3 regions of the Vagococcus luciliae genome follow, and region 2 is predicted to be linked to each of the others. Evidence: predicted binding sites of a transcription regulator. Region 2 holds the regulator's gene; each other region holds the start of a gene.
What was found. Region 2 encodes CtsR, which represses protease genes until heat stress. Its sites were predicted from a motif close to TTGGTCAAAAAAGGTCAAANA; they were not measured.

Region 1: the regulator CtsR is predicted to act here: its motif matches at 1,778-1,798, upstream of G314FT_RS05575 (ATP-dependent Clp protease ATP-binding subunit).
Region 3: the regulator CtsR is predicted to act here: its motif matches at 1,163-1,183, upstream of clpB (ATP-dependent chaperone ClpB).

The regions. Positions count from the first base shown of each region.
Region 1 covers NZ_CP102451.1:1,126,373-1,129,655, forward strand. The annotation lists gene G314FT_RS05575 (ATP-dependent Clp protease ATP-binding subunit) at 1-1,740, opposite strand, end outside; gene G314FT_RS05580 (phosphocarrier protein HPr) at 2,168-2,434, shown strand; gene ptsP (phosphoenolpyruvate--protein phosphotransferase) at 2,434-3,283, shown strand, end outside.
Region 2 covers NZ_CP102451.1:365,548-368,830, forward strand. The annotation lists gene G314FT_RS01890 (ATP-dependent Clp protease ATP-binding subunit) at 1-1,494, opposite strand, end outside; gene G314FT_RS01895 (CtsR family transcriptional regulator) at 1,500-1,970, opposite strand; tRNA gene G314FT_RS01900 (tRNA-Leu) at 2,120-2,204, opposite strand; tRNA gene G314FT_RS01905 (tRNA-Cys) at 2,213-2,283, opposite strand; tRNA gene G314FT_RS01910 (tRNA-Gln) at 2,293-2,364, opposite strand; tRNA gene G314FT_RS01915 (tRNA-His) at 2,375-2,447, opposite strand; tRNA gene G314FT_RS01920 (tRNA-Trp) at 2,459-2,529, opposite strand; tRNA gene G314FT_RS01925 (tRNA-Tyr) at 2,537-2,617, opposite strand; tRNA gene G314FT_RS01930 (tRNA-Phe) at 2,621-2,693, opposite strand; tRNA gene G314FT_RS01935 (tRNA-Asp) at 2,699-2,771, opposite strand; tRNA gene G314FT_RS01940 (tRNA-Glu) at 2,797-2,868, opposite strand; tRNA gene G314FT_RS01945 (tRNA-Ser) at 2,893-2,982, opposite strand; tRNA gene G314FT_RS01950 (tRNA-Asn) at 3,007-3,080, opposite strand; rRNA gene rrf (5S ribosomal RNA) at 3,092-3,207, opposite strand.
Region 3 covers NZ_CP102451.1:1,610,105-1,613,387, reverse strand. The annotation lists gene pepT (peptidase T) at 1-1,027, shown strand, start outside; gene clpB (ATP-dependent chaperone ClpB) at 1,228-3,283, shown strand, end outside.

The sequences.
Region 1 (3,283 bases), 760 kb from region 2:
TGTTCCAGCGTTACTTGTCATAATAATGAGAGTGTCTTTAAAGCTGACAGTTCTACCTTGAGCATCTGTTAAACGGCCATCTTCTAGTATTTGTAAAAAGAGATGTAAAACATCAGGATGAGCCTTTTCTACCTCATCTAATAGAATCAAGCTATAAGGATTTCTTCTCACTCTTTCGGTTAGTTGACCAGCTTCGTTGTAACCAACATATCCAGGTGGTGAACCAATTAATTTTGATACACTGTGTTTTTCCATGTATTCACTCATATCAAAACGAACCATATTTGTTTCATGTCCAAATAGTTCTTTAGCAAGTTGTTTAGCTAATTCTGTTTTACCGACACCAGTTGGACCGACAAAAAGGAATGATCCAATTGGTCGATTTTTATTACCTAGACCAATACGATTTCTTCTAATAGCACGTGATACTTTATCAATAGCCTCATCTTGTCCGATGACATGTTTTTTCAAGTCACTGGCTAAGTGTTTCATCTGCTGCTGCTCGGTTTCTTTTAATTTACCTACTGGAATACCTGTCATCACTTCTACAGTTTGCTCCATATCAGCAATCGTAACAACAGGCATACTATCTTCAGAGACTTGATGGATTTTTAATTCTTCTAATTTTTTTATTTGATCTCTGTAGTAGGCTGCTTTTTCAAAATCTTCTTCTTCCGAAGCAATCTGTTTATTAGCCTCAGCTCTTGCAATTCTTGAATCAAGTATTTTAGGATCGATTGAAGGAATGGTTAAATTCTTCTTAGAACCAGTTTCATCGAGCAAATCAATTGCTTTATCAGGTAAATGTCTGTCCTGTATAAAACGATTTGACAAATGAACTGCTCCTTCAATAGCTTCTTCTGTGTATTTTACATGATGATATTGTTCATATTTTTCTTGAATTCCTTTTAAAATATGGATAGTCTCGTCAATAGTAGGCTCATCTACTGTAACAGGTTGCAAACGTCTCTCAAGAGCAGCATCTTTTTCAATGATTCGATATTCATTAAAGGTTGTTGCTCCAACTAATTGTAATTCCCCTCTAGCTAAAGCAGGTTTTAGGATATTTCCAGCATCCATTGAACCATCACTAACTGATCCTGCTCCAACGATTTCATGGATTTCATCAATAAATAAAATAATATTTTTTTGTGATTTTAATTCTGTAATCAGTTGTTTCATACGTTCTTCAAATTGACCTCTAATACCGGTACCTTGTACGAGAGAGACAACGTCAAGTCGAATAACCTCTTTATTTTCTAATTTACTTGGAACATCACCACTAATAATACTTAATGCTAATCCTTCAACGACTGCTGTTTTACCAACACCAGGCTCTCCAATTAATACAGGATTATTTTTTGTTCGTCTATTTAATATTTCTATGACGCGTTTTATTTCATCATCACGCCCGATAACGGGATCAATTTTTCCCTCACGCGCAAGTTGTGTTAAGTTTTCCCCGTATTCTGCAAGGATAGAAGAATTTCCTCCACCACCTTGTTGGGATTTCATAGTTGGTTGTTGTTTCATTGATTGTTGTGCCAATTGTTTAAAAAAGTCATTAAGTTGACCAAAGCCATAAGGATCTTGAGCAAATTTTTCTCTGTTCATTTGATCTTCTTGGGATTTTAAGTCACGATAACATTGTTGACATAGATCTATTTGTTGTTGCTCTCCATTAAGTGTAGCGTGCAAATGGATAGTTGCATCATTTTTTTTACAATTTTTACAAAGCATAGGCAAATCCTCCTTTATCAAATGATACTGCCAAAAAGGTTTGACCTGTTTTGACCTATTTTTATTATATAAGTTTTAATTGTAAGAAGCAAAAATTATGCTTAACTTTTTTAGATAAAAAATGAAAAAATCGTGATGTTTATTTTTATAAAAAACGTTTTTTAATAAAAAAGTTTAAAATAAAGAGTAAGTGGAAAAAATAGTGTCTACATCAAATTATTTCTCAAATAAACTTGCAGTATTTTCTGAAATAGAGATGAAAAGTTTATAAAAGGTTTTTAAAGTTCTTTATGGAACATGGGAAAAAAGTTGTAAGTAATAGAAAAACATGGTATTCTTTATCATTGAAAGGGTTATTTTTTTGAGTTATTATTTAATTAAATAATCCATCATAAAAATTTTTCACATGACAAAGGAGAAGATAATTATGGAAAAAAAAGAATTTCACGTAGTAGCAGATACAGGTATTCACGCTAGACCAGCAACTTTATTGGTACAAACAGCTAGTAAATTTAGTTCAGATGTAAATTTAGAATACAAAGGTAAATCTGTAAACTTAAAATCAATCATGGGTGTTATGTCATTAGGTGTTGGACAAGGTGCTGATGTGACAATTACAGCTGAAGGTGCTGATGAAGCAGACGCAATCGCAGCCATTGAAGAAACAATGAAAAAAGAAGGGTTATCTGAATAATGACAAAACAATTGAAAGGTATTGCCGTTAGTGATGGCATTGCAGTTGCTAAAGCATATCTTTTAGTTGAACCGGATTTATCATTTGAAAAACGTTCAGTTGAAAACGTCGAAGCCGAAGCAGCGCGTCTTTCAGATGCTCTTAGTCAATCAACTAAAGATTTGCAAGCAATTAGAGACAAAGCGGTAAAAAGTTTAGGTGAAGAGGAAGCACAAGTTTTTGATGCACATTTAATGGTTTTATCTGACCCTGAATTGATCAGTGCAATTGAAGGAAATATCAAAGATAACAAAGTTAATGCAGAATCTGCATTAAAAGATGTAACGGATATGTTTATCGGTATGTTTGAGGCTATGGAAGATAACCCTTACATGAAAGAAAGAGCTGCTGATATTCGTGACGTAACAAAACGTATTATGAGTCATTTACTAGGTGTCAAATTACCTGATTTATCAATGATTGATGAAGAAGTTATTATTGTTGCTGAAGACTTAACACCAAGTGACACTGCTCAATTAGATCGTCATTTTGTTCGTGCGTTTGTTACAAATATTGGGGGGCGTACATCTCATTCCGCTATCATGGCACGTTCTTTAGAGATTCCTGCTGTTGTAGGTACAAAAGAAATTACTGAGTATGTTGTTGAAGGTGATATCTTAGCTGTTGATGGTAGTGAAGGTGATGTTATTGTCAACCCTACTGATGAACAAGTTGCTGATTTTAAAGCAAAAGAAAAAGCATTTAATGAATTAAAAGCTGAATGGGATAAATTGAAACATGCTAAAACAGTAACTGCTGATGGCAAACACTTTGAATTAGCTGGAAACATTGGAACACCTAAAGATTTAG
Region 2 (3,283 bases):
CAGTTGAGTCAATGGAATGCCCGTCCATTGTGAAATAATTGATTCAATATCATACTCCGTCACTTTTTGTGTATAGCCATTTTCTACTTTTTCTTGTTGTTCAACAAGTTTAGCTAATTTTTTTAAAGCTTTCTTTTCTTTTTCTCTAATCTCTACTACTTCAGAAAAATGTTGCTTAATAATAGCTTCTTCTTTTTCTTGGTAAATATTAGCTAATACCTTTTGTTGTTTTACAATAGGTGATGGTTTTTCAGCTTGATTTAATCGTACTTTTGCTGCAGCTTCATCTATCAAATCAATAGCTTTATCTGGCAATTGTCTATCATTAATATAGCGAATAGACAATTTCACAGCTGCATCAACAGCTTCTTGAGTAATTGCCACTTGATGATGTTCTTCATATTGAGATTTTAATCCTGTCAAAATATTAATCGTTTCTTCTTCAGTAGGTTCATCAACCATAATTTTAGCAAATCGACGTTCTAACGCAGAATCTTTCTCAATATATTTTTGATATTCATCTAACGTTGTTGCCCCTATTGTTTGCAATTCTCCACGAGCTAATGCTGGTTTTAGTATATTAGATGCATCTATAGCACCTTCAGCACCACCAGCACCAATCAGAGTATGCAACTCGTCAATAAATAATATAACCTGTCCATCATGATAAATTTCATCAACTAACTTCTTCATTCGATCTTCAAATTCACCACGATACTTAGTCCCAGCAACTACTGCTCCCATATCAAGCATCATCACACGTTTATTTCGCATATCTTTGGGTACATTAGCTTCGATAATCCGTTGCGCTAAACCTTCGGCAATAGCTGTTTTTCCAACACCAGGTTCTCCAACAAGTACCGGATTATTTTTAGTCCGACGACTTAAAATTTGTATCAATCGTTCAACTTCTGTCTCGCGACCAACTAAAGGATCTAATCGTTTTTCTCTAGCACTCTGTGTCAAATCTCGTGCCAAAGAATCTAGTGTAGGAGTTCCTTCACCCACCGAATTCTTAGTCGCTTTTCTATTTTTACCATTTTTATTATTTTCTGTAATACCAATTCTTCTCATTATATCTTTACGTAACCTGGGAAGTTCCACTCCTAAGTTTTTTAAAATCCTAGCAGATAATAATGTATCTTCTCTGACCAAAGCAAGTAAGATGTGTTCTGTTCCAATACTTGGCGCACCTAGCCGTTTAGCCTCTTCACCTGCGAAAGCTAATACATCCTTAGCTCGCGGAGAATAAGGAAGTAATTCGTTTTCTTTAGATTTATAACGTCCATATTGGACAATCTGTTCAACTTCATCAAACAGATAAGTATCATCAATATCAAAATATCTCATTGCTTTTCCACCAATACCTCTTGGTTCCTTCGCTAAAGCAAGTAATAAATCCTCTGTTCCAACTGCATCATGTCTAAAATATTTAGCACTTTCTTGTGCAAGATTCAGAACTTCATTAGCCCTTTTAGTAAATAATTCACCCATATCTATCACTCCTGTTCTTCATAAGTTAGTCGTTCTAATACATCAATCATCATGTTCGCCCTCAATAATTTTTCTTCTTCCGAGCGGCTAATACCTGTTAATTTAAATGCTGAATTAAGTAAATACTTTTCACGTACAGTTATTATATCATTATCTTGCAATTCATTTAAAATAGCAAATGCATCACTATCTGTCAAACCATTACTTATCATATCTGGGATTTCTTCACATATTCTGGTTTTATATTTTATCAATTTAACTTTTACAATACGAATATACCCACCACCACCACGCTTACTTTCTACCCGATAACCTTTTGGAACAGTAAACCTTGTGTTAATAACATAATTAATTTGTGATGGGACACAATTAAATTGATTGGCAATTTCAGCGCGTTTTATTTCAATAATATCTTCATTTTGTAGTAGTTCTTTTAGATAGTCTTCAATAATATCAGACATATTTTTATTTTCCATAAAAATCTCACCCTTCAAAAATAACGTAAAACTATTGACTTATATTGACCTACATTATACATAATATAATTCAATAGTTATACTAATTTGATTTGAATATACTAAAAGAGCTTTGAATGAAATCATTCAAAGCTCTTTTTACTAGATTATACCGGCGGCCGGGGTCGAACCGGCACGCCCTCAATGGGCACTGGATTTTGAGTCCAGCGCGTCTGCCAATTCCGCCACGCCGGCAAAACAAGAGGCGGTAACCGGATTTGAACCGATGATAAAGGTTTTGCAGACCTCTGCCTTACCACTTGGCTATACCGCCTTTAATAAACTGGGCTAGCTGGATTCGAACCAACGAATGACGGAGTCAAAGTCCGTTGCCTTACCGCTTGGCTATAGCCCAATAATAAAAAGGCGACTGATGGGAATCGAACCCACGAATGCCGGAGCCACAATCCGGTGCGTTAACCACTTCGCCACAGTCGCCATATTATTAACAGGGGTAGTAGGAATCGAACCCACGCTGACGGTTTTGGAGACCGTAGTTCTACCGCTAAACTATACCCCTTTAAATATGGAGGGGGGCAGATTCGAACTGCCGAACCCGAAGGAGCGGATTTACAGTCCGCCGCGTTTAGCCACTTCGCTACCCCTCCAAATGGCGCAAGACAGAATCGAACTGCCGACACACGGAGCTTCAATCCGTTGCTCTACCAACTGAGCTACTGCGCCAATAACGGTTCCGACGGGAATCGAACCCGCGATCTCCTGCGTGACAGGCAGGCATGTTAACCCCTACACCACGGAACCTGATTATGGTTTGTATTATATTTTATGACCCGTACGGGAATCGAACCCGTGTTACCGCCGTGAAAGGGCGGTGTCTTAACCGCTTGACCAACGGGCCAGTATAATAATTTCTTTTAGTATACGGAGAGTAAGGGATTCGAACCCTTGAGACAGTTATTACCGCCTACATGATTTCCAATCATGCTCCTTCGGCCAACTCGGACAACTCTCCAGAGTTTTACCTTAATTAAAAGAACTCCGGCAGTAGGACTCGAACCTACGACATCATGATTAACAGTCATGCGCTACTACCAACTGAGCTATGCCGGATAATGATATAAGCACGGCAACGTCCTACTCTCACAAAGGGAAACCCTTCACTACCCTCGGCGCTAAGAAGCTTAACTTCTGTGTTCGGCATGGTTACAGGTGTATCCTTCTTGCCATCGTCACCGCACTTATCTGTTTTTTATTGAGTGATGATTCACTCAAAACTGGATGTTAAGTTAGTATCAATATAATTGTCCACCGCT
Region 3 (3,283 bases), 890 kb from region 2:
AGACGTGCGTAGTATTGGATTTATCGCGCATATGGATACAGCTGATTTTAACGCTGTTGGTGTGAACCCACAATTTGTAGAAAATTATGATGGTCAAAGTGATATTCCTTTAGACAAAGAAGGCAAGTTTAAGTTAACAGTTAAAGATTTCCCTAACTTAGCTAACTATAAAGGTCAAACATTGATTACAACGGATGGTTCAACTCTTTTAGGTGCTGATGATAAATCAGGGATTGCTGAAATTATGACAGCGATGGAATATTTAGTGAATCATCCAGAAATTAAACACGGTAAAATCATGGTAGCATTTGGTCCGGATGAAGAAATCGGTGTTGGAGCGGATAAATTTAACGTCGAAGAATTCCCAGTAGACTTTGCTTATACAATGGATGGTGGACCAGTTGGTGAATTACAATTTGAAACATTTAGCGCTGCTCAAGCTGAAATTTCAATTGAAGGTAAAAATGTCCATCCGGGTACAGCAAAAGACACAATGATTAATGCGTTACAAGTAGCGATTGATTTACATAATAAATTACCACAAGATGAAGTCCCTGAAAAAACAGATGGTTATGAAGGATTCTTCCATTTATTACAATTAGATGGTGTGCCTGATGAAGCAACTATGACTTACATTATTCGTGATCATGATCGTGAAAAATTTGAAGCACGTAAAGCTTTAATTGAATCCATCGTAAAAGAATTTAACAACGGATTTGGTCAAGAACGTGTGTCATTAAATCTGTTTGATCAATACTATAATATGCGTGAAGTCATCGAAAAAGATATGAGTATCATTGATTTAGTAGACGAAGCCATGCGTAATTTAGACATTGAACCAAATAAAGCACCTGTACGTGGTGGAACAGACGGTTCTAAAATTTCTTACATGGGCTTACCAACACCAAATATTTTCGCTGGTGGAGAAAACATGCATGGACGTTTTGAATATGTGGCAGTTGAAAGCATGGAAAAAGCAACCAGCTTAATTGTCGAAATTGTTAAATTAAATGAAGCAAAAGCCTAAAAATATGAAGACTCGGTGATAATCGAGTCTTTTTTGTGTCTTTTGGTAGATTCTGTCGGTTAAAAGCGCAAAAAAATGTCGTTATCCATTAAATGATTGATTACAATAAATTTATAGTCAAACATCGAGTCTTTTTGTTTGACCTATTTTGACCTAAAGTGTAAAATAAATAATGTAGTTAAGAACAAGGGGGTATTGATATGAATATAGAAAAAATGACTACGACATTGCAACAAGCTATTGCAGAAGCGCAACAAGTTGCAGTCACTCGAAAAAATCAAGAGATTGATATTGTCCACTTATGGAAAATATTCTTACAACCCAATCATTTTGCAAGAAACTTATATGCCGGTATTGGCTTAGATGTTGATGCATTTGAAAGAGAAGTCGATAATGAATTAGATAAATTACCAACCGTTAGTGGAAATGTGCAATATGGACAAAACTTAAGTCAAAACTTGTTTCACTTATTGCAAGAAGCTGACAAGATTAGAGAAAGTTTTAATGATGACTATTTATCAACCGAAGTGGTTATATTAGCGTTAATGAAATTAAAAAATTTCAGCTTAACTCGTTTCTTAATGGCTCAAAAGGTGACAGAAGCGGAGTTAACTGAGCGAATAAAAGATTTGAGAGGAGGAGAACGTGTGACTAGTCAAAATCAAGAAGAACAATATGAAGCACTAGAAAAATACGGAACAAACCTTAATGAAGCAGTAAAATCTGGGAAACAAGACCCAATCATAGGGCGTGACGAAGAAATTCGTGATGTGATTCGTATTTTATCACGTAAAACAAAAAATAATCCAGTATTAATCGGTGAACCTGGTGTTGGTAAAACAGCCATCATCGAAGGATTAGCACAACGTATTGTGAAAAAAGACGTTCCTGAAAACTTAAAAAATAAAACCATTATCTCTTTAGATATGGGTTCATTAATTGCTGGAGCTAAATTCAGAGGTGAATTTGAAGAACGTCTAAAAGCAGTTCTAAAAGAAGTCAAAAATAGCGATGGCGAAATTATTTTGTTCATCGATGAAATTCATACAATAGTAGGTGCTGGTAAAACAGAAGGTAGTATGGATGCCGGAAACTTACTTAAACCAATGCTTGCTCGTGGTGAGTTGCATTGTATTGGGGCAACTACTCTTGATGAGTACCGTGAATACATGGAAACTGATAAAGCCTTAGAAAGACGTTTCCAAAAAGTATTAGTGAAAGAACCGACTGTTGAAGATACCATTAGTATTTTACGTGGATTGAAAGAACGTTTTGAAATCCATCATGGAGTAAACATTCATGATAATGCGTTAGTTGCTGCAAGTACATTATCTAACCGCTACATCACTGATCGTTATTTACCAGATAAAGCGATTGACTTAGTCGATGAAGCGTGTGCAACCATTCGTGTTGAGATGAATTCTATGCCAACTGAATTAGACCAAGTAACTAGACGTTTGATGCAGTTAGAAATTGAAGAAGCGGCACTTAAAAAGGAAGATGACGACGCAAGTAAAAAACGTTTAGACATTCTTCAAGGTGAATTAGCAGAGTTAAGAGAAGAAGCTAATACGCTTAAAATGCAATGGGAAACTGAGAAAGAAGAATTAAACAAAGTAAATGAAAAACGTTCTGAGTTAGATCAAGCTAGAACACAACTTGAAAACGCAGAAAGTAACTACGATTTAGAAGAAGCTGCTGTGTTACGTCATGGAACGATTCCAAAACTTGAAAAAGAGTTAAAAGAATTAGAAGAAAAAGAAAAACATGATGGCCGTATGGTACAAGAAGTGGTAACTGACAAAGAAATCGCAGTTGTAGTTGGTCGTTTGACTGGTATCCCTGTGAAACGACTTGAAGAAGGCGAAAGAGAAAAAATCTTGCGTTTAAATGAAACACTCCATAAACGTGTGATTGGTCAAGATGAGGCAGTCGATGCCGTGTCTGACGCGGTGATTCGTTCTCGTGCTGGATTGCAAGATCCTAATCGTCCACTTGGCTCATTCCTATTCTTAGGACCTACTGGCGTGGGTAAAACAGAGTTAGCGAAATCATTAGCTGAAAACTTATTTGATTCTGAAGACCACATGGTACGTTTGGACATGAGTGAGTACATGGAAAAACATAGCGTGTCTCGTTTAGTCGGAGCTCCTCCTGGCTATGTTGGTTACGAAGAAGGCGGCCAATTAACAGAGGCAGTAAGAAGAAGTCCATACACCATTGTTTTACTTGATGAAATTGAAAAAGCTCATCCAG